DNA from 3 places in the Streptomyces rapamycinicus NRRL 5491 genome. Region 2 is predicted to be linked to each of the others. Evidence: riboswitches for the same ligand, from Rfam matches in the RefSeq annotation. Region 2 holds a riboswitch; each other region holds the start of a gene.
The links. A riboswitch is a leader RNA that binds a small molecule or an ion and turns the genes downstream of it on or off. The one in region 2 is predicted to bind cobalamin.
Positions count from the first base shown of each region.

Region 1: linked by a shared signal. The riboswitch ahead of metE (5-methyltetrahydropteroyltriglutamate--homocysteine S-methyltransferase) and the one ahead of LIV37_RS03980 ((2Fe-2S) ferredoxin domain-containing protein) in region 2 are both predicted to bind cobalamin.
Region 3: linked by a shared signal. The riboswitch ahead of LIV37_RS18000 (ribonucleoside-diphosphate reductase subunit alpha) and the one ahead of LIV37_RS03980 ((2Fe-2S) ferredoxin domain-containing protein) in region 2 are both predicted to bind cobalamin.

Region 1 is NZ_CP085193.1:10,373,724-10,381,142, reverse strand. Features, by position in the region: gene LIV37_RS43090 (putative RNA methyltransferase) at 1-686, shown strand, start outside; gene LIV37_RS43085 (hypothetical protein) at 720-962, opposite strand; gene LIV37_RS43080 (hypothetical protein) at 1,322-1,981, shown strand; partial or broken gene LIV37_RS43075 (helix-turn-helix domain-containing protein) at 2,385-2,612, shown strand; gene LIV37_RS43070 (hypothetical protein) at 2,735-2,944, shown strand; cobalamin riboswitch at 3,013-3,234, shown strand; gene metE (5-methyltetrahydropteroyltriglutamate--homocysteine S-methyltransferase) at 3,402-5,720, shown strand; gene LIV37_RS43060 (helix-turn-helix transcriptional regulator) at 5,794-6,660, opposite strand; gene LIV37_RS43055 (SDR family NAD(P)-dependent oxidoreductase) at 6,812-7,419, shown strand, end outside.
Region 2 is NZ_CP085193.1:877,671-885,089, reverse strand. Features, by position in the region: gene LIV37_RS03990 (glycoside hydrolase family 97 protein) at 1-1,167, opposite strand, end outside; gene LIV37_RS03985 (hypothetical protein) at 1,360-1,581, shown strand; cobalamin riboswitch at 1,597-1,774, shown strand; gene LIV37_RS03980 ((2Fe-2S) ferredoxin domain-containing protein) at 1,820-2,203, shown strand; gene LIV37_RS03975 (FAD-binding dehydrogenase) at 2,376-4,190, shown strand; gene LIV37_RS03970 (FAD-dependent oxidoreductase) at 4,198-5,316, opposite strand; gene LIV37_RS03965 (TetR/AcrR family transcriptional regulator) at 5,371-6,063, shown strand; gene LIV37_RS03960 (hypothetical protein) at 6,198-6,548, shown strand; gene LIV37_RS03955 (DMT family transporter) at 6,592-7,419, opposite strand, start outside.
Region 3 is NZ_CP085193.1:4,407,839-4,415,257, reverse strand. Features, by position in the region: gene def (peptide deformylase) at 562-1,191, shown strand; gene LIV37_RS18005 (ribonucleotide-diphosphate reductase subunit beta) at 1,242-2,273, opposite strand; gene LIV37_RS18000 (ribonucleoside-diphosphate reductase subunit alpha) at 2,291-4,714, opposite strand; cobalamin riboswitch at 4,849-4,975, opposite strand; gene LIV37_RS17995 (GNAT family N-acetyltransferase) at 5,096-5,602, opposite strand; gene LIV37_RS17990 (DUF7196 family protein) at 5,678-5,848, opposite strand; gene LIV37_RS17985 (hypothetical protein) at 5,891-6,178, opposite strand; gene LIV37_RS17980 (IPT/TIG domain-containing protein) at 6,700-7,419, shown strand, end outside.

The DNA of each region.
Region 1 (7,419 bases), 9.5 Mb from region 2:
CCATGGTGGCCGCCCGCGCGGACTTCCTGGCCGCCGGCCACTACGCGCCGATCGCCGGGGCACTCGCCGCTCTGGCGCGCGAGACGGCGCCCGAGGCCACGGGCGGGGACCTCGGCTGTGTCGTGGACATCGGCGGCGGAACGGGCTACCACCTTGCCCGGGTGATGTCGGAGTTCCCGGACTCCGAGGGAATCCTGCTCGACATCTCCAAGTTCGCCGCCCGCCGGGCCGCGCGGGCGCACCCCCGGATCAGCGCGGTGGTGGCCGACGCCTGGGACGGGCTGCCGCTCGCCGACGGGGCCGCGTCGGTGGTCCTCAATGTCTTCGCACCGCGCAATCCGGCCGAACTGCGGCGGATTCTGCGCCCCGGGGGTGTGCTGCTGGTGGTCACACCCCGGCCCGATCATCTACGGGAACTGGTGGCGGCGCTGGGGCTGCTGCGGGTGGGCGAGCAGAAGGACGAGCGCCTGGCGGACCGGCTCTCGGCGCACTTCACCGAGGTGGCCCGGGAGCGGTCGCGGAGCACCATGACACTGGACCACAAGGCCCTGCCGCAGCTGGTGGGGATGGGCCCCAACGCCTGGCATCAGCAGAGCGAGCGGCTGGAGGAGCGCGTCGCACGGCTGCCCGAGCCCTGCGATGTGACGCTGTCCGTCACGCTCACCGCGTACCGCCCGCTGGTCTGACACCCGGCCACCACCGGGCTCCGCCAGGGGCCATCACGTCCAGACGGTGTATCCGCCGTCCACGCGGATCGCCTCGATACCGCTGATGTACCGGGCGCCGCAGCGGTCCTGGGGCAGGACGAGCTGGGGGCCCGCGCGGTCGAGCGGGGTGTCGTCGATGGTGACCGCGAGCAGCACGGGGGCCGACCAGGACGTCGTGCAGGAACGGCCCGGTGAAGCGGTGGTGCTGGACATCGGACCGGCGGCCGTACTGGCAGCTGCGAGGGAGTCACTCACGGCCTACCGCCTCCTGGAGGAGCGTTACCCGAACACCCATCCCGGGCGAACGCACATGCCATGTCGATAGGCCAAAGATCGCGCACACGCGAGAGAGAAGGCCGCACTTCCCTCGCATCTGCGGCATGGCGGAATTCGGCTCACCGGTGGTCCGGGTGACGACCGCACCGCAGGCGCCGGAGCCGCCGGGGCCGAGGTGCCCTCGACCAGAGTCGTATCACCGCCCCGCCCGTGGTCGAAGGCGATGCGAGCCGCCGGGCTGATGTGCCCGCCGGGCCGCACGGACAGACTCGTTCACGAGCCGAGACAGTCGACCACCGCCCGCGCGGCGGATCCCAGCAAGCAGCGGGAGCAGAGGCATGTTGAAGGAGTGGCGGCATCGTCGGGCCGTGCAGCGGGTCAAGCCCGGGGATGGGCGAGCACTGAAGCGTTTCCGCTGGTGGCAGTCGCTTTCCCGGGCACTGTTCCATCTGAGGCTGATGGACGGCGACAGCGGGCAGACAGTCTACTCCGTCGACGTCAGGCATCAGCAGCACTCGTCCTCGTCCGGCAGGGTCGTAGCCCACCTGTACCTCGACGGCAGGCATCACGCCGAGTCCACAGTGCCTGCCGTCTTCCCCGTCCAGGGCGGCACCGTCGAGGTAAGGGCGAGCACCGTCGGGCTCAAGCGCTGCCACTACGTCACCGCCGAGGGGGCCGAGTTCCAGCTCGTCCCGGACCCCGCCTCCGCCGAGGGGCGCCGGGCGCGCCTCGACCGATCGCACCCCGCGCTGAGCCGTTGTATGGGTTTCCTCTCGGGGACCGTGCTCGTCGTCGGCGTGGTCCTCCTGGCCCTTCAGCTCGCCGAACAGATCACCCGGGATCCGGAGGGCGTCGCCCAGTACGCCGGGACTCTCACCTCGCCCATTGACCTCTCGGGATGGGCCAACACCGTGGTCGGGCTCTGCACTGTGGCGGCCAGCACCGAGCGGGCGCTACGGCTGCGCTACAACTGGCTGCTCGACGGCGCGGCGGGCTGATCCCGGGCAGGCACCGCTGGTCGGCGCCGCGGAGATCCATCAGAAGCCCCCTAGTCCAACACCCCGGCGCACTTGTCCATGGGCGGCCGCCCCGCCGCCGTCCCAAGGTGGAGCACTGTTCCCACCAGCGAGGGAGGAGCCGCGCGTTGACCCATACAGAGGAGGGCCGGCCGGAGGGGTGGCGGCCCGGCCGCAGAGCGGTCGTGGTCACCACCACACTGGCCGGAATCGGAACGGCCATCGGCGCGGGCGGTGGTACCGCGCACGCCCGTGACACCGCGTCCGCCCGCGCCACCGAGCGCACCGAGCGCACCTTGCGGTCGAAGCGGCTGGAGGTCCGGGTGGACCCGGAGTTCCCGCGCATCGTCGCGTACACCGACCGCGAGAGCGGCGCGGCCTGGTCGGCACCGAACTGCCGGTGGCCGCCATCGCCCGCCGCGTCGGCTACGACGACCCCGCCTACTTCAGCAGGCTGTTCGCCCGCCGCGTGGGCACCGCACCGGTCCGCTTCCGCGAACAGCAGTGCCGCTCGGTCCCCGGCGGTTTCACCAACCGCGTCCCCGACCCGGCCCGCCCGCCGACCATCCCGCCCTGCGCCCCGGCGGACGACGCGCGGCTCGGCGGCGGATGATGTGACAGCGGGTGACGTGTTACCCCATTGGGGGGACGTTGGGCCGCGATCCGCCCGACAAAGGGGCACCATGCATGCGAAGCCGGTCATTTCCGGCCGCTCATCCCCAGCAAGGAGTTCCCATGCGTATGCGGACCGCCCTGTCCACGCTCGCTCTCACCGCCGCGTCCCTCGCCGTCGGCGCGACCGGTGCCGTCGCGGAGGACACTCCCGATGTCACCGTCAACAACACCAGCAGCACGACCTTCCCCGGCGTATGCGCCAGCAACCAGTTCTCCTTCGTCACCGTCCCGGTCAACCTGGTGGGCGAGTCGGACTCCGGAGCGTGCTGACCCCCTGCTCCACGCGCCCGTGAGGAGCGGAACCCCCGGCCGACACGGCCGGGGGTTTCCCATGCCGTAGGCTGGCCGGTGCAGCTGGTTCGCCCCGTCCGCCAGGCGGGAGGCGTCGCAAGAGGGAACCCGGTGGAAATCCGGGACTGCCCCGCAGCGGTGAGCGGGAACGACCGCCGTCATACGCACTGGGTCCGGTGAGAAGGACCTGGGAAGCGACGGCCAGTAGGTGTCCTCCTGAGGAGGACGCGCCCGTGAGTCCGAAGACCTGCCATCTGCCCGCGTACGGACCACCCGTGCGCGGACATCCCGGTGACCTCGAGGGCGGGTCGGCGAACAGGTACCAGGTGGACGACCGCGCGCCTGCCGCGCGAGGTCGTGGCGTCCGGTCCGTCACCCTTCGCGCTCTCCTCCCGTCGCCGGGACCTCAGGGATTCATCTCGCGAAGGAGATCTCCGTGACCACCAAGTCCGCAGCCGCGGCGGCACGGGCCACCGTGTACGGCTACCCCCGCCAGGGCCCGAACCGGGAACTGAAGAAGGCGATCGAGGGCTACTGGAAGGGCCGCGTCACCGGCGACGCGCTGAGGGCCACCGCCGCCGAACTGCGCCGCGCCAACTGGCGGCAACTGGCCGGGGCGGGCATCGACGAGGTCCCCACCGGCGACTTCTCGTACTACGACCATGTGCTGGACACCACCGTCATGGTCGGCGCCATCCCCGGCCGCCACCGGGACGCGGTCGCCGCCGACCCGCTCGACGGGTACTTCGCGATGGCGCGGGGCACCCAGGACGTGGCGCCGCTGGAAATGACCAAGTGGTTCGACACCAACTACCACTATCTGGTCCCCGAACTCGGTCCGGACACGGTGTTCGCGGCCGACTCCGCCAAGCAGGTCGCGGAGCTCAAGGAGGCCATCGCCCTCGGGCTGACCGCGCGACCGGTCCTCGTCGGCCCCGTCACGTACCTCCTGCTCGCCAAGCCCGCGCCCGGCGCGCCCGCCGGCTTCGAGCCGCTCACCCTGCTGGACCGGCTGCTTCCGGTGTACGCCGAGGTCATGGCCGACCTGCGGGCGGCCGGTGCCGAATGGGTGCAGCTCGACGAGCCCGCCCTGGTCCAGGACCGCACCCCCGCCGAGCGACACGCGGCCGGGCGCGCCTACCGCGACCTGGGCGCCCTCACCGACCGCCCGAAGCTGCTGGTCGCCTCGTACTTCGACCGTCTCGGCGAGGCGCTGCCGGTGCTGGCCAAGGCCCCGGTCGAGGGGCTGGCGCTGGACTTCACGGAGGCCGCCGCGGCGAACCTGGACGCGCTGGCCGCCGTCGGCGGGCTGCCCCGCAAGCGGCTGGTCGCCGGTGTCGTCAACGGCCGCAACATCTGGGTCAACGACCTGGAGAAGTCCCTGGCCACGCTCGGCACCCTGCTGGGCCTGGCGGACCGGGTCGACGTGGCCGCCTCCTGCTCGCTGCTGCACGTCCCGCTCGACGCGACGGCCGAGCGGGACGTCGAACCGCAGATCCTGCGCTGGCTGGCCTTCGCCCGGCAGAAGACCGCGGAGATCGTCACCCTCGCCAGGGGCCTGGCCCGCGGCACCGGCGCGATCACCGCCGAACTGGCCGCGAACCGGGCCGACCTCGCCTCCCGCGCGGGCTCCCCCATCACCCGCGACCCGGCCGTCCGCGCCCGCGCCGCCGTGGTCACCGAGGCCGACGCCCACCGCTCCCAGCCGTACGCCGAGCGCACTGCGGCCCAGCGCGCCCACCTCCGGCTGCCGCTGCTGCCGACCACCACCATCGGCTCCTTCCCGCAGACCGGCGAACTCCGCACCGCCCGCGCCGACCTGCGCGGGGGCCGGATCGACACGGCCGGGTACGAGGAGCGCGTCAGGGCCGAGATCCAGGAGGTGGTCTCCTTCCAGGAGAAGACCGGCCTGGATGTGCTGGTGCACGGCGAGGCCGAGCGCAACGACATGGTCCAGTACTTCGCCGAGCAGCTCACCGGCTATCTGGCCACCCAGCACGGCTGGGTCCAGTCCTACGGCACCCGTTACGTCCGCCCGCCGATCCTGGCCGGTGACATCTCGCGCCCCGAGCCGATGACGGTGCGCTGGACGGCGTACGCCCAGTCCCTCACCGACCGCCCGGTCAAGGGCATGCTCACCGGCCCGGTGACGATGCTGGCCTGGTCCTTCGTCCGCGACGACCAGCCCCGCGGCGACACCGCACGCCAGATCGCCCTCGCCCTGCGCGACGAGGTGAACGACCTGGAGGCGGCCGGGACCTCGGTCATCCAGGTGGACGAGCCCGCGCTGCGCGAGACCCTGCCCCTGCGCACCGCCGACCGGCCCGCCTATCTGGCCTGGGCGACCGAGTCCTTCCGGCTCACCACGGGCGGCGTACGCCCCGACACCCAGATCCACACCCATATGTGCTACGCCGAGTTCGGCGACATCGTCCAGGCGATCGACGACCTCGACGCCGATGTCATCAGCCTGGAGGCCGCCCGCTCCCATATGCAGGTGGCCCGCGAGCTCGCCGCCCACGGCTATCCGCGCGAGGCCGGGCCCGGGGTGTACGACATCCACTCCCCGCGGGTGCCCGGCGCCCAGGAGGCGGCCGAACTGCTGCGGACGGGTCTGAGGGCCATCCCCGCCGAGCGGCTGTGGGTCAACCCCGACTGCGGTCTGAAGACCCGCGGCTGGCCGGAGACCCGCGCCTCACTGGAGAACCTGGTCACCGCGGCCCGTACGGTCCGCGGTGAGCTGCCCGCGTCCTGACCCGGACGACCGGCCGGGGCGCCACGCGCCCCGGCCCCGATACCTCGACCCCCAGCGGCCGTACCAGGACCGGCTACGGGCGGGGTACGGCGATGTGCGCACCTGTGACGCGCAGCAGGTCCAGCTTGCCCGCGTCGCTGCTTCCGGTCGCCGCCGTGTAGGTGACCATGCGCAGATCCGCGCCGGCGACGATGAGCACATCGCAGTCGAGCAGGATGTCGCCGATCTCCGGATGCCGGATCGTCTTGCGGTCGGAGGTGTGCTGGGCGGCGGTCGCCCGGGTGGCCCAGTGATGGGCGAAGACCTCGGACTCCGCCCGTAGTTCCCGCACCAGGCGGGCGAGCCGGGTGTCGGCGGGGTAGCGGGAGACGGCGTCCTTGAGGTCGGCCACGATCGAGGTTTCGAAGGTGTCGGGTCCGCGCTCGGGGCGGACGCGGAGCACCGGGTCGCGGGCGGCACCGGTGCCGAACAGGGCGCGGGCGAGGTTGCGTTCGGCGGCCGGCAGGACGGTGGGGTCGCCGTGCAGGGCGCTCCACATGGCGTTCCACCACACCAGGGTCCAGTCCGCGGTGAACACCCCGATCGGGACGTCGCCCAGGCGCGCCGCGAGCCGCTGGACGCCCGGGGGCACATGGGCGCTGACCGTCCCGTCCCGCGGCGGCAGCAGTCCGGCGCTCCGGTACAGCTGGTCGCGTTCGGCGCGGGACAGCTGGAGGGCGCGGGCGAGGGCGCCGACGACCTGGTCCGACGGGTGCTTCGCGCGTCCCTGCTCCAGGCGCAGGATGTAGTCGACGGAGAGCCCGGCCAGTTCGGCGAGCTCCTCGCGGCGCAGCCCCGGGGCGCGACGGCTCGCCTTGGGGGCGAAGCCGGCGTCGGCCGGGGCGAGGCGGTCGCGCCAGGCGCGCAGGAGCGCGGCGAAGTCGGAGCGGGAGGAAGCCATGGGTTCATTCTCGCCGCGCGGCGCCGGATGAGGCTGGGTACTGCCGGTCCTAGTGACGGGGACGGCACTGGCCGGCGCCGGCGGGGGCGGCGAACGTGGAGCCGCCGCGCCCGGGCCGGGCGCCATCGGCCGACCAGTGAAGGAGCCTTCCATGCCTGCTGCGAACCACACCATCGTGATGACGGGCGCGAGCCGCGGGATCGGGCGCGTCGCCGCGGAGCACATCGTGCGCCGGTCGCCCGACGCGCACCTCCTCGTCGTGGCCCGCGCGTCCTCCGGCGCCCGGCTCGCCGAAGAGCTCGCCACGGGCGGGCGTCCGGTCTCGTACGTCCCGGCGGACCTCGGCTCGCTCCAGAGCGTCCGCTCCGCCGCCACCGGGATCCATGACCGGCTGGAGCGCGGTGATCTGCCACCGCTGCGCGGCTTCGTGGGCAACGCGGGCATGCAGTACACCAACGCGCTGACCGAGTCCCCCGACGGGTTCGAGGCCACCTTCGCCATCAACGTACTGGCCAACCACCTCTTCGTCCGGGTGCTCCAGGACCGCTTCGCCGCGCCCGCCCGAATCGTGATCACCGTCAGCGACACCCACTTCGGGGACTTCAAGCACAACATGGGCATGGTGCCCGGCCCCGCCTGGAACTCCCCCGACGTCCTGGCCCGCCCGGGGGCCTTCGCCAAGCCGTCCGGCACGGCGGGCGGGCGCACCGCGTACTCGACGAGCAAGCTGGCCGCCGTCTACCTCGTGCACGAGTACGC
Region 2 (7,419 bases):
CCACCGCTCCAGCGTGGGCAGCCACTGCTCGCGTTCCTCGGCGGTGTCGAGGTCACGGTGGTGGATCCAGACCTGGATGCCCACCTGCCGCTCGCGGGCGTAGTCCACGAGCTGCGGGATCCAGCTGTTCCGCTGCCAGTCGGGATCGGTGACGTCCCACTGGTCGGGGTCGAAGTACCAGCCCGCGTCCACCACGACATACGGCCAGCCGCGCTGGGCCGCGTAGTCCACGTACCCCTTCTGCATCGACAGGCTCTGCCCGGCCGGTTTGCCGCCCGCGAGCCAGGTCCACAGGGCGGGTCCGGGCCGGATCCACGAGGTGTCGGCGACCCGTGACGCCGGTGCCAGATCGTCGGTGAAGGTGGACTGGGTGACGGTCGGCAGATCGCCCACGATGAGGGCGCGCCAGGGTGTGCTGAGCGGCCCGTCGGACTCGACCCGCTCGTCCCACAGGCCGATGCGGTACGTGGGCATGCCCTGCTGGTGGGTCAGCCGGGCGGCGGAGTAGCGGCCGGTGAGATCCGACTCCGCGATCAGCGCGTAGCCGCCGCCCGTCTCGAAGAGCGCCTGCGCCATGTACTCACCGGTGGGCGCGGTCGCCGCGGTGTACTCCTTGAACAGGTTCTCGTTGTCCTTGCGGTAGTCGCCCAGCCACGCGGCCGCGTCCGGGGGCAGGGTGAAGGCCGAGGTCTCGCCGAGGACATCGCCGCTGCCGGAGGGCAGGTCGTAGCGATAGGCGACCCCGTCGTCCGAGACCCGCACCACGAGGTCCAGCCGGGCGTTCCCGCCGCCGCGGAACCGGAAGCGGGTCTCGGTCATCCGTGCCGTGCGCGAGCGCTGCTTGCCGACCGTCGACCGGTAGCGCTCCACGACGGTGCGGTCGTGGCGTCCCAGATAGCGCAGCCCGTGCGACAGATCCGCCCGCTCGGTGACGATGCCCACGGGCGAGGGCTCGATCACCGTACGTCCGCCCCGGGACACCTGGAGCGCCAGCGCTCCCGAGGCGCCGTCGAGCCGCAGTTGGGCGAGGGGACCGGAGTGGGGCGAGGGGCCGCGCACGGTCCAGGCGGAGTCCTTCGCCTGTGCGGGCCCGGTGACGAAGAGCGTCATGGCCAGGACGCCGCAGAGCAGAAATGCCACTGCGGAGCGTCGGTAAGATCTCGGCATCGTTGCCTCCCGAGGCGGATACGTTACCGAGTCATCCGATAACTGGGGAGGGGGCGGGCGATATTACGCCCCGTCAAGGGTCGTGGGCGCGTGAGAGATCGGATCTATAGCTTGGCTGCTTCCGGAGACGCCACCAGGGGTAGAGGGTCGGCTGACGGACCCGCGCACGGTCCGGATGAGGAGGCGCACACGATGAGCGGCACGGCTCGGCCCGGCGACCCGGACCCGGGGACGGCGGACCGGGAGGCGGTGGACCCGGAGACCGCGGACCGGGAGGCGGCGGACCCGGCGCCCGCCGAGCCCGAGGGCGGGGACCCCGCCTGCTGGCTGGAGCGGGTCTGCGCCGACTGCGGCGCGATCCAGGACACCGCCCACTTCGCTCGCTGTGCGCGCTGCGGAGCCCCGAGGGAGTGAGCGGGGCGCCCGGGATGCGATGATGCCGGGCGACAAGGGCGACGGCGGAACGAGGAAGCCGGTGAGAATCCGGCGCGGTACCGCCACTGTGATCGGCGAGCGGATCCCGGACAGGCCACTGCCCGCATGCGCGGGTGGGAAGGCCGGGACGAGCATCGACCCGAGAGCCAGGAGACTCACGCGGTCGCCTCCTCGATCGACACCGGGGCGGACTTCCCCGGAGGAGGGGTGGTGCGGCGTGCCCGTAGGGCCGGCCGATCCGCTGCCGTGCCGGGTGACCGTGTGCCGGGACTGCTGTTGCGGCAGTCCCAAGGTGACCGGCGTCGACCACGCCGCGCAGCTCGCGCGGCTCGGTGCGGAGGCGCCCGTACGCGTCTCCGAGTGTCTGGACGTCTGCGACCAGGCCAATGTGATCGTGGTGCAGCCGTCGGCCGCCGGACGGGCCGCCGGGGGCCGGCCGGTCTGGCTCGGCCTGGTCAACGACCCGGACGCGACGGAGGACATCGTGGCCTGGGTCCGGGCGGGCGGCCCCGGGGTGGTGCCGCTGCCCGACATCCTCGATCTGTACGCCTTCTCGCCGCGGGGGAGTGCCTCGGCCGAGCCGTCACCGGGCGGTCGCTGAACGCCCGAAGTCCCCTGCCACGTAGGGGAGTTGCTCCTGTGAGCAGAACTCTGGCGGCCTCGCACCCCGTGGGCTACCGTCGGTAACACGTTGTCGGCCGGTAACACGATTCCGTCGCGGCGGCCCCCTCCGTATCTCCCGCACCCTCCGAACCCCTCCCGGAAGGCAGCTCATGGAGAACTCCACAGAGAATTCCGCGTCGCCCGCCGGGATCAGCGGGATCAGCCGCCGCCGCGCCCTGACGGCGGCGGGCGGTGTGCTCGCCGGTGCCGCGCTCGCCCAGGCGGCGGTTCCGGCCTTCGCCGCCTCCGGGGCGTCCTCGGACGCGGACGCCATCGTGGTCGGCCACGGGCTCGCCGGGCTGGTGGCCACGGCGGAACTGGCCGCCGCGGGGCGCAAGGTGCTCCTCCTCGACCAGGAGCCCGAGAGCAACCTCGGCGGCCAGGCGTTCTGGTCCTTCGGCGGCCTGTTCTTCGTCGACTCCGAGGAACAGCGGCTGATGGGGATCAAGGACTCCCCCGAACTGGCCTGGCAGGACTGGCTCGGCACGGCCGGCTTCGACCGCGGTGTCACCGACCCCGGCGGCCAGGACCACTGGGCCCACAAGTGGGCGGAGGCGTATGTGGACTTCGCCTCCGGGGAGAAGCGGTCCTGGCTGCACGGGCTCGGTGTGCAGTGGTTCCCGATCGTCGGCTGGGCCGAGCGCGGCGGCGGCCTCGCGGACGGCCACGGCAACTCGGTGCCGCGTTTCCATGTCACCTGGGGCACCGGTCCGGCCGTGGTCGAGCCATTTGAGAAGAAGGTACGGGCCGCCGCGAAGGACGGCCGGGTGACCTTCAAGTTCCGGCACCGGGTGGACGAGCTGATCGTCACCGGTGGCACCGTCACCGGGGTGAGCGGCTCGATCCTGGAGCCGAGCGACGCCGCCCGCGGCAAGCAGACCTCGCGCACCGTCGTGGGCGACTTCGAGCTCAACGCCCCGGTGGTGATCGTCACCTCCGGCGGTATCGGCGCCAACCACGACCTCGTACGCCGGAACTGGCCCGACCGGCTCGGCTCACCGCCGAAGTTCATGGTCACCGGCGTCCCGGCGTATGTGGACGGCCGCATGCTGGCGATCACCGAGAAGGCGGGCGGACGGATCGTCAACCCCGACCGGATGTGGCACTACACCGAGGGCCTCAGGAACTACGACCCGATCTGGCCGGGCCATGGCATCCGCATTCTGCCCGGTCCGTCGTCGATGTGGTTCGACGCGAAGGGCAGACGGTTCTCCAGCCCCGACATCCCGGGCTACGACACCCTGCACACCCTCGCATCGATCACCGCCACCGGCTATGACTACTCGTGGTTCGTCACCACCCAGAAGATCATGGCCAAGGAGTTCGCGCTCTCGGGCTCGGAGCAGAACCCGGACCTGACCAACAAGGACATCCTGCAACTCCTCTCCCGCATCTGGCAGACCCCCGAGCCGATCCAGCGGTTCCGGGACAAGGGCGAGGACTTCGTCGTCGCCACTTCCCTGCCCCAACTGGTCGCGGGCATGAACAAGCTGACCGGCGACAACCTGATCGACCTGGCGGACCTCCAACGGCAGATCGAGGCCCGCGACCGCGAGATCGCGAACCCGTACACCAAGGACGTCCAGGTCATGGGCATCCGCAACGCGCTCGCCTACCCCGGGGACACCCTCAGCCGCACCGCCTCCGCGCACCGGATCCTGGACTCGGGCGCCGGACCGCTGATCGCCGTGCGCCTCAACATCCTCACCCGCAAGACCCTCGGCGGCCTCCAGACCGACCTCTCCGGCCGCGTCCTGGACGCCTCCGGCCACCCGGTCAGCGGCCTGTACGCGGCCGGTGAGGTGGCGGGCTTCGGCGGGGGAGGAGTGCACGGCTACCGCTCCCTGGAGGGCACCTTCCTCGGCGGCTGCCTCTTCTCGGGCCGCACCGCGGGCCGCGCGGCGGCGTCCGCGACCGCGACCTGACCCGGCGTCAGGATGGCTGGACCTCGTCGAAGAGGGCGATGGCTGCGGCGGGGTCCGGGCTCACAAGGCGTTCCAGACCGGCCGTCGTGATCTTCGCCCACCGGCCGGCCCGTGCCCACATCCGTTCCTCGAAGGCGCGGACGGCCTCGTCCAGATCTCCAGGGCCGGTGGCGATGGACTCGGCGAGTTCGGCGCCTTCCAGCATCGCGAGGTTCGCGCCCGCCCCCAACGGGGGCATCAGATGGGCGGCGTCACCCAGCAGCGTCACCCCGGGGACGTGGGGCCAGGTGTGGGACACGGGCAGGACGTGGAGGGGGCGGTGGACGAAAGCGGTGCCGTGGCGGAGGAGGTCGAGGACGGGAGCGGCCCAGCCGTCGAACAGCGCCAGCAGGCTCGATCGCACGGCTTCGACGTCGGCCAGGTCCAGGTCCGTGTGCCAGTCCAGCTCCGCGCGGAACTGGGCGTACACCTTGATGTGGCCGCCGCTGTTGCGCTGGGCGACGAGAGCTCGGTTGGCGCCGTACACCGCCACGGAACCGTCGCCGACCATCCGGGCGAGATCGGGGTGGCGGGTGTCGGCGTCGTCCAGGGAGGTCTCGACGGAGGTGACGCCGGTGTAGTGCGGCGTCGCCGACGAGACCGCCGGGCGGATCCGGGACCAGGCGCCGTCCGCGCCGACTACGAGGTCGAACGTCTCCTGTCGCCCGTCCGCGAAATGGACCAGTACGCCATCCGGGGTCCCCGGCACCACCTGTGTCACGCCCCGCCCCCACTGGACGTCGAGAGGGCCGAGCAGCAGGTCACGGAGTTGCCCGCGGTCGATCTCGGGATTGGCCCGGTCGTCCGGACGGGGTTGCCAGTCCCGGAGCACGGTCCCGTCCGGGTCCAGGATGCGCATGGCCTGCCCCTCGGGACGGGACAGCGCCTGGAACTCCGCCAGCAGCCCCGCCTTGTCCAGTGCCAGCTGGCCCAGCCCTTCGTGCAGGTCCAGCGTGCCGCCCGGGGGACGGGCGTCGGGGGCTGGGTCGCGTTCGAGCACGGCGACGGGGTGGTCATGGCGGTGCAGGACGCGGGCGAGGGTAAGGCCGGCGGGGCCGCCCCCGACCACAGCGATGCGGTGTCTCATGTCGATACACTGTATTGGCTCATTACGATGCATCGCAACAAGTACGGTGTGACCATGACTGTGTGGGACCGGCCGGAGCCGCCGACTCGCCCCGTACCGCTCGACCGGGAGCGGATCGTCGCCGCCGCCATCGCGCTGGCCGACGAGGGCGGGCTGGCGGCGGTGTCGTTGCGCAAGGTGGCCGCCCGGCTGGACGCCGGCCCGATGCGGCTGTACGGATACATCTCCACCAAGGAGGAGCTGTTCGACCTCATGGTGGACGAGGTCCAAGGCGAGATCCTCCCCGAGGAGCGGCCCGGTGACTGGCGGGAGGCGCTGCGCGTCCTCGCCCACCGCACCAGGCGGGCCGCCCTCCGTCACGAATGGCTGGCCGACCTGCTCGGCGGCCGACCGACCCTGGGCCCGAACGGCCTCGCCGTGACCGAGTCCACGTTGGCCGCCCTCGACGGCCTCGCCGACCTCGACACCGTCATGCGGGCCGTGGAGACCGTAAGCGCCTACTTCACCGGCGCGATCAGGCGCGAGATCGCGAACCTGCGGGCCGAGCGCGCCACGGGCCTGTCCAAGCGCGACTGGCAGCGCGCCTCCGGCCCGCATGTGACGAGGATGTTGGCCACGGGCCGCTTCCCGGCGCTGGCCAAGGCCGTGCACGACGGCACGGAGGTGGACGCCGAGGAGTCCTTCGCGACCGGCCTGGACTGGGTCCTCGACGCCGTGGCCGCCAAACTCGCCCGGCCGCCGGGGTGACCATCCCCGGCCATCCCGTCAGCCCCGTCGGCCCGCGCTCGGGCCATTGACGGCGTGGGAGACTCGTCCCGCACTCCCGCGGCCGTCCGCCGAGCATTCCCGGTCGGCCACGGTGCCGTGGCGAGGAGGACGCATTGGGCGGGGACGATCCGCACATCCATGTCGAGTCGAAGGTCGTCCGTGGCGTGGCCGCCGTCCGCGAAATGATGGCATCCACGTTCGGCCTGGCCGGTGACCTGCCGAGCCTCGTCGATACCGGATGCGGACTGCGGGCGCCGTACGCGATGACGTCGCCGCGCCCGGAGAACGTCACCTGCCTCGCCTGCCGTGAGCATGCGCGGCAGGAGCATCTGCGCTTCGCGGACGAGATCGAACGTCTGGGAGGGATGGCCGGATCGACCATCGGCACGGCCCGGGCGAAGCTGGCCGCCGACAGGCATCGCGGTCTCGCGGAGAGGTTTTCCGGCCCGCGGCGGGCTGAATGACAGCACCGCACGACGGACGCCCTGCCGTCGGACCGGACTTCCGCTACGGCGCCGGATCCGACTGGGCAAGGGTGTGCTCCGCCGCTGTGCGCCGCGGCGGCACGCCGTCCCGCCGCTGTCGGCGCCGCCCGGAGACGCCCGCCGGAGCGGTGAGGACGGCCAGACAGGCGAGGACGAGTGCGATACCGCCCCAGCCGAGGACCGGGAGGCGTTCGCCGATGATGAGCACGGCGAGGACGGCCGCGACGGCCGGTTCCAGCAGGGAGAGCGTGGTGGCCGTGCTGGCGGGCACATGCGCCAGCCCCCAGCCGAACAGGACGTAACCCGCGAACATGGGCACCAGCGCCATGTACGCCCCGACGGCCATGTTGGACCCGGAGTCGAGGAGCGGGGCGCCGGTGACCAGGAGGACCGGCACCAGCAGCAGTCCGCCCACGCCGAAGACCGAGCCCATCGCCGCGCGCGAGGCGACCCCCTGGGTGATCAGGCGGTGAGCCGCCCAGGAGTAGAGGGCGTAGGTCGTGGCCGCGATGAGGCCCAGCCCCACACCGGACACCGTGGCGGCCGTGGATGTCCGCTCCGTGCCGCCGGGGGCCCCGGCGGCTTGGCCCGCGCACAGCATGAGGGTGCCCAGCAGGCCCAGGGCGGCGCCGAGTTTCCAGCGGCGCGTCAGCCGCCGCCCGTCCATGACGCGTTCGATCACGGCCGAGGCCGGCGGGGCCATGCCGATGGACACCACTGTGCCCACGGCCACTCCGGCCAGGTGCATCGCGCTGTAGAACGCCAAGGGGTAGGCCGCCACCGCGACCGCGCCGAGCAGCACGGTGCCGCGCCGCGCACGCAGCCGCGCGGCCTGCCGGGCGATGCGGGG
Region 3 (7,419 bases), 3.5 Mb from region 2:
GCTCCGCCCCAGACCCCGGCTATGGGGCTCCGCCCCAGACCCCGGCTATGGGGCTCTGCCCCAGGCTCCGGCTGTGGGGTTGCGCCCCAGGCTCCGGCTGTGGGGTTGCGCCCCAGGCCCCGGCTGTGGGGCTCTGCCCCAGGCCCCGGCTGTGGGGCTCTGCCCCAGGCCCCGGCTGTGGGGCTCTGCCCCAGGCCCCGGCTGTGAGGCTCTGTCCCAGGCTCTGGCTGTGGGGCTCCGCCCCAGGCTCTGGCTGTGGGGCTCCGCCCCAGGCTCTGGCTGTGGGGCTGCGGCCCAGGCTCCGGCTGTGGGGCTGCGGCCCAGGCTCCGAGTCGGGAGCTCCGGACGGGCGTGGGCTTCTGCCTGGACATTCGCTGCGGCGAGGGTCGGCCAGTCGGCCCCGGGGTCCAGGGGCGGAGCCCATGGTTGTGGGAAGGGGCGGGGAGGGGAAAGATCCGCCGGAGGCCCGGTCACACCGCGTAAGCGCACCGCACCCCGCCGCGCCGTGCCCGTACCCTGTAGGGCGACGCATCACGGTTGAGGGAAGGCGTACGGCGGAAGATGTCGCAGCAAGGGACGAAGCAGCGGGTGGACGACGAGTTCATCGTGGACACGGAGGACTGCGAGGAGCGCGAGCGGGCCTTCCGCGAGCGTGGCACCGCCCGCCCGATCACCGTGTACGGCAACCCGGTCCTGCACAAGGAGTGCCGGGACGTGACCGTGTTCGACGAGGAGCTGGCGCGGCTCGTCGACGACATGTTCGCCAGCCAGCGGGCGGCGGAGGGCGTGGGCCTGGCCGCCAACCAGATCGGTGTCGACCTTAAGGTCTTCGTCTACGACTGCATGGACGACGAGGGCGTTCGCCATGTGGGTGTGGTGTGCAACCCGGTGCTGGAGGAGCTGCCCGCCGACCGCCGGGTGCTGGACGACTCCAACGAGGGCTGTCTGTCGGTCCCCACGGCCTACGCGGAGCTGGCCCGCCCCGACTACGCGGTGGTGCGCGGCCGGGATCTCGACGGTGAGCCGATCGCGGTGCGCGGCACCGGCTACTTCGCGCGCTGCCTGCAGCACGAGACCGATCATCTCTACGGCTACCTCTACATCGACCGGCTCTCCAAGCGCGACCGTAAGGATGTGCTGAAGCAGATGGCCGAGGGCACCGCCCGCTATGAGACGGTGCCCAACGACTGAGTGTGTCCTACCTCACAGGGCCGGGCCTCTTGGGTCCGGCCCTGTTGACGTCAGAAGTCGTCGTCGAAGGCGACCGACCCCTCGACCGCGACCTGGTACGCCGAGGCGCGCCGCTCGAAGAAGTTGGTCAGCTCCTGGACGTTCTGCAGTTCCATGAAGGAGAACGGGTTCTCCGAGCCGAAGACCGGGGCGAAGCCGAGCCGCTGCAGGCGCTGGTCGGCCACGCATTGCAGATACTCCTGCATCGATGCGGTGTTCATGCCCGGCAGCCCGTCCCCGCACAGATCGCGGGCGAACTGGAGCTCCGCCTCGACGGCCTCCTTCAGCATGTCGGTGACCTGCCGCTGGAGCTCGTCGTCGAAGAGGTCCGGCTCCTCCTCGCGGACGGTGTCCACGACCGAGAAGGCGAACTCCATGTGCATCGACTCGTCGCGGAAGACCCAGTTGGTGCCCGTCGCCAGGCCGTGCAGCAGTCCGCGCGAGCGGAGCCAGTACACGTACGCGAAGGCGCCGTAGAAGAACAGCCCCTCGATGCAGGCCGCGAAGCAGATCAGGTTGAGCAGGAAGCGGCGGCGGTCCTCCTTGGTCTCCAGCCGCTCGATCTTCTCCACCGAGTCCATCCAGCGGAAGCAGAACTCCGCCTTCTCGCGGATGGAGGGGATGTTCTCGACGGCGGCGAAGGCCGCGGCGCGGTCGTCCGGGTCGGGGAGGTAGGTGTCCAGCAGCGTCAGATAGAACTGGACGTGCACCGCCTCCTCGAAGAGCTGCCGCGACAGATACAGCCGCGCCTCGGGGGAGTTGATGTGCTTGTAGAGCGTCAGCACCAGGTTGTTGGACACGATCGAGTCGCCGGTGGCGAAGAAGGCGACCAGGCGGCCGATGAGGTGCTGCTCACCGGGGGAGAGCTTGGCGAGGTCGGCGACGTCGGAGTGGAGGTCGACCTCCTCCACGGTCCAGGTGTTCTTGATCGCGTCGCGGTAGCGGTCGTAGAACTGCGGGTACCGCATCGGCCGCAGGGTCAGCTCGAACCCGGGGTCCAGCAGGTTCTTGGTGTGGCCCGGCGCGGTGTTCACGGTGGTCATCTCGGATGCGGTGGGCATTACTGGCAGGCCTCGCAGGACTCGGGGTTTTCCAGGGAGCAGGCGATCGCGTCGGCCTCGGCCGGGGCCTGCTGCACGGGGACGGGGACGGGGACGGTGGGAGCGGGGGTGGCGGCCGCCGCGGCGCCGCCCCGGGCGCTCTGGGCGATCCGGGTGGCCGGACGCGAGCGCAGGTAGTACGTGGTCTTGATGCCGCGCTTCCAGGCGTACGCGTACATCGAGCTGAGCTTGCCGATGGTCGGCGAGGCCATGAAGAGGTTCAACGACTGGCTCTGGTCGAGGTACGGGGTGCGGGCCGCCGCCATGTCGATCAGGGCGCGCTGCGGGACCTCCCACGCGGTGCGGTACAGCTCCCGTACGTCCGCGGGCACCCAGGAGAAGTCCTGGACCGAGCCGTTGGACTCGCGCAGCGCCGCACGGGTCTGGGCATCCCAGACGCCCAGCTTCTTGAGGTCGTCCACCAGGTACGAGTTGACCTGGAGGAACTCCCCGCTGAGCGTTTCGCGCTTGAAGAGGTTGGAGACCTGCGGCTCGATGCACTCGTAGACGCCCGCGATGGAGGCGATGGTCGCGGTCGGCGCGATCGCCAGCAGCAGCGAGTTCCGCATCCCGGACTTCGCCATCCGGGTGCGCAGCGCCTCCCAGCGCTCCGGCCAGGTGGCCACCGCGTCGGTGTAGTGGTCCGGGTGCAGCACACCGCGCGCGGTGCGGGTCTCGGCCCAGGCCGGATGCGGGCCGTGGCGCTCGGCGAGCTCGCAGGACGCCTCGTACGCGGCGAGCATGATGCGCTCGGAGATCCGCGTGGAGAGCGCCGTGGCCTCGGGCGAGTCGAACGGCAGCCGCAGCCGGAAGAAGACGTCCTGGAGCCCCATGAGGCCCAGACCCACCGGGCGCCAGCGGGAGTTGGAGGCCCCGGCCTCCTCGGTGGGGTAGAAGTTGATGTCCACCACGCGGTCGAGGAAGGTCACGGCGGTGTGGACGGTGGCGTCCAGGCGCTCCCAGTCCAGCTGCCCGTCCTCGCCCAGGTGCGCGGCGAGGTTGACCGATCCGAGGTTGCACACGGCGGTCTCGCCGTCGTCGGTGACCTCCAGGATCTCGGTGCAGAGGTTGGAGGAGTGGACGACCCTGCCGGGCTGGGCGGTCTGGTTGGCGGTGCGGTTGGCGGCGTCCTTGAACGTCATCCAGCCGTTGCCGGTCTGCGCGAGGGTGCGCATCATCCGGGCGTACAGCTGGCGCGCCGGGACCTGCTTGACGGCCTTCCCCTCGGCCTCGGCCCGGCGGTACGCGGCGTCGAACTCCTCGCCCCACAGGTCCACCAGATCGGGCGCGTCGGCCGGGGAGAACAGCGACCAGTCGGCGTCCGCCTCGACCCGGCGCATGAACTCGTCAGGGATCCAGTGGGCGATGTTGAGGTTGTGGGTGCGGCGGGCGTCCTCGCCGGTGTTGTCCCGCAGCTCCAGGAACTCCTCGAGGTCCGCGTGCCAGGTCTCCAGGTAGACACAGGCCGCGCCCTTGCGCCGGCCACCCTGGTTGACGGCTGCCACCGAGGCGTCGAGCGTGCGCAGGAACGGCACGATGCCGTTGGAGTGCCCGTTGGTGCCCCGGATAAGAGAACCGCGCGCCCGGATGCGGGAGTAGGACAGGCCGATGCCGCCCGCGTGCTTCGACAGCCGCGCCACCTGGTGGTAGCGGTTGTAGATCGAGTCCAGCTCGTCCAGCGGGGAGTCCAGCAGATAGCAGGACGACATCTGCGGATGCCGGGTGCCGGAGTTGAACAGCGTGGGGGAGCTGGGCAGATACGACAGCGTGCTGGTCAGCCGGTAGAGCTCGGCGACGTCGTCCAGCGCCCGCTCCGAGTGGTCCTCGGCGAGCCCGCAGGCCACGCGCAGCAGGAAGTGCTGCGGGGTTTCGATCACCTGACGGGTGATGGGGTGGCGGAGCAGATAGCGGCTGTAGAGGGTGCGCAGCCCGAAGTAGCCGAAGCGGTTGTCGGCGCCGTCGGCCAGCGCCCGCTCCACCAGCGCGTCCAGCCGCTCGGCGTGGGTGGCGGCGAACTCCGCGGTGGAGTCGGCGAGCAGGCCCTCGCGGTGGCCCACCCGGACGGAGGCCGAGAAGGAGACCGCGCCCTGCCCGGCCGCCTCCTCCGTGATGGTCAGCGCCAGCAGCCGCGCCGCGAGCCGCGAGTACTCCGGCTCCTCGGCGATCAGCCCGGCCGCCGCCTCGGTCGCGAGCGCACGCAACTCCGCCTCGTCCGAGCCGGGATGACGGCCGCGCAGGGCGGCGGCCGCGACCTTGCCGGGGTCGGTGGCGGGAAGGTCGGCGGTGAGTCCGGTAAGAGTCCGTAGCAGGGCGGTCCCGGGCGCGTCGTCCGCTGCCTGAGAAGCCGCCTGCGCTGAAACCGGATCGGCGGGCGCGATGGTCACTGGGGTGCTCTCCCTCGCTCGGCCGGGCCGCGAGGGTGGTGCGATGGGCGCGTACGGACATGCCGTTGCCGCACTCCTCGTACGTCAGGCACACCACGCAGCGTCCATCGGCCCAACCCTCGAGGCCGGGGGACGTGTTCACAGGGCCGTCGGCAGGTGCTCGGACTCACGGGCACGCCGAATTGAGCGCACACGTACACCGTTGCGGGACAGTTCCGGATTCCCACCGGATTCCCCTGCGGCGACAGCGAGGACGAGCATACATCTTGTGTTGGCCGACGCACGCACCCCCATATCTTGTGTCGGAGCTGCGGAGTTTCGCATGAATGTGCTAATGCGTTCCGAAGGTGGCCCGCGACCTGGGGCGTGCGGCGCGGGGTGTCAAAGCTCCACGGTGAAGGCCCATAGGGTGAAGTCCGTCCCCGGCAGGGGCGCCCAGTCGCGCTCGGGGGCACGGGTGAAGCCCAGCCGCTCGTACAGGCGGTGGGCGGCGGTCATCGAGTGCTGGCTGCTGATCACTATTCGCCGCAGACCCAGTGCGCGGGCCCGGTCCAGACAGGCTCGCACGAGCGCCTCGGCGGCGCCGCGTCGGCGCGACTCGGGGCGGACGACCAGCATCCGGAACTCGCCCTCGCCGGGTCGGGCCAGCTCCGCGTACGCCCCGCCATGCACGGCGAACGCCACGGCGCCCAGCACCTCGTCGCTCGTCGTGTCCGCCGCGACCAGCACTTCGGACTCGGCGGCCCGGCGGCGGGCGTCGCGCAGGGTGGCGAGATAAGGATCACTGTCCCCGAAGTCCAGGAGCCCGTCCCCCAGATACACCTGTGCGGTGAGCTCTCCGATTCCGTCCAGCTCCTCGTCCCGCGCGCGCCTGATCGTGATGTCCATGCCCGTAGTCTGCCGCAGGCCACTGACAGCCGGGTGACAGCCGGGTCGCCGTGCGCGGGGTGTGGGTCCTCGGCGTCACTGGGTGACGGCGGTGATCACTCCGGTGGAGCCCGCGCGCCTGTTGGCGGCGTCGGCTTCCTGGTGGGTGACGTAGCGCCGGACCGTACCGTCCGGCAGTGTCAGCTCATAGACGACAACGGGTTGAGGCGGCCATTGAGCCGCCGTTCCGCCGCAGTTGCAGGCCATGGTTGCCCTTCCTTTCCCTCGGGTCGTTGTGGGGGCGGTGGGTCAGTCCAGCCATCGCGAGGCGACACCGGCCAGGTAGGAGAGCGTCAGGGCGGTGGCCGGGAGGTGGAACCACGCGGTGGTGTGCAGCAAGGAGGCGTAGACGGCGATGGCGGTGGCCACCCATGTGCTGGTGCACCAGCCGCAGTTGACCAGGTAGGAGGCGCGGGAGTCGTCGCCGAAGCGGTCGGCGACCCAGGTCCTGAACCCCGCCGCCAGGGTGTCCTTGGTGATGAAGCGGGTGATCCGGCAGGTGGTGCCGAGGGCGAGAAGGAACGCGGCGAGGCCCATCGGATCGTTTCCTCCCCGGGTGGTCGTACGGGGGTCGGCACGGCCGATGTCACGGCCGATGTCACTGCTGGGTCGGCACTGCCGATATCACTCATTAGAGGCTTGACGGGCGACGGCAGGCCATACCCCTTGGCACGCATTCGCCCGAATAGCGGAGCGCTTGTCATACAAGCTCAGCGCCACGCGCGCCCTCATGCGCCAAACGAGTGATGGCCGCCGTGAGGCCTTGAGCGACGCCGAGGATCGTGGATAACTGGGAACGTGGCCGCCGAGGCTGCCCCATACCTCGTCGGCCACCCAGGAGCCGGGCTTCCGCCCCGTGGCTCCGCCCTCATCCGCGCACCGCTCCCGCGCCCCGACCGGCCGCCCGTGGCTCATCCGTTGCTCCGGTGCGGCCTGTCCCGACCGCGCGGTGACGACGAGGCGTTGACCGGCGGTGTGCCCACGTCCAGCGGTGTGCCCACGTCCGTCGGTATGCCGCCGGCGCACATCACCCGAACCCTTCCCCGGGAGGACCGACCATGACTTCGACCGCTCTCGCGACCGCCGCCACCAACGCCGCCACCGCGGGCTACTGGCCACCGGCGGGCCCGCCGACGCTGCTCGCCGTGGTGCCCGACTCGGGCCCCGCCGCCGGTGGCAACTACGTCCGGCTGTTCGGCCAGAACCTGCGCGGGGTCACCGGCGTGTCCTTCGGCGGCACGCCCGCCACCATCGTCTACCAGGACAACCCCGGCGGTGGCGGCGGTGGTGGCTGGGGTGGCGGCGGAGGAGGCTGGGGTGGCGGTGGCGGAGGTGGCTGGCCCGGAGGCGGCGGCAACCCCGGCTACGACGGCATCGTGGTGATAGCCCCGCCGCACGCGCCCGGGACCGTCCAGGTCACCGTCACCACCGCCGCCGGGACCAGCAACGGCCTGCCTTACACCTACGTGGCACCGGCCCCGCCCGCCGCCGTCGCCATCACCCCGACCGTGGGCCCGACCACCGGCGGCACCGTGTACGTGATCACGGGCACCAATCTGACCGGGGTCACCAGCGTCACCTTCGGCGGAAGCCCCTCGACCATCCTGGCCATCAACCCCGCCGGGACCAGCCTGATCGGCATCACCCCGGCGGGTCCGCCCGCGGGCGGCAATGTCACCGTGACCCTCACCGGCCCCGGCGGCAGCACCAACGTGCCCGGCGGCTTCACCTACTTCGTCGCGCCGCCCGCACCGGTGCCCGTCGCCATCACGCCCGCC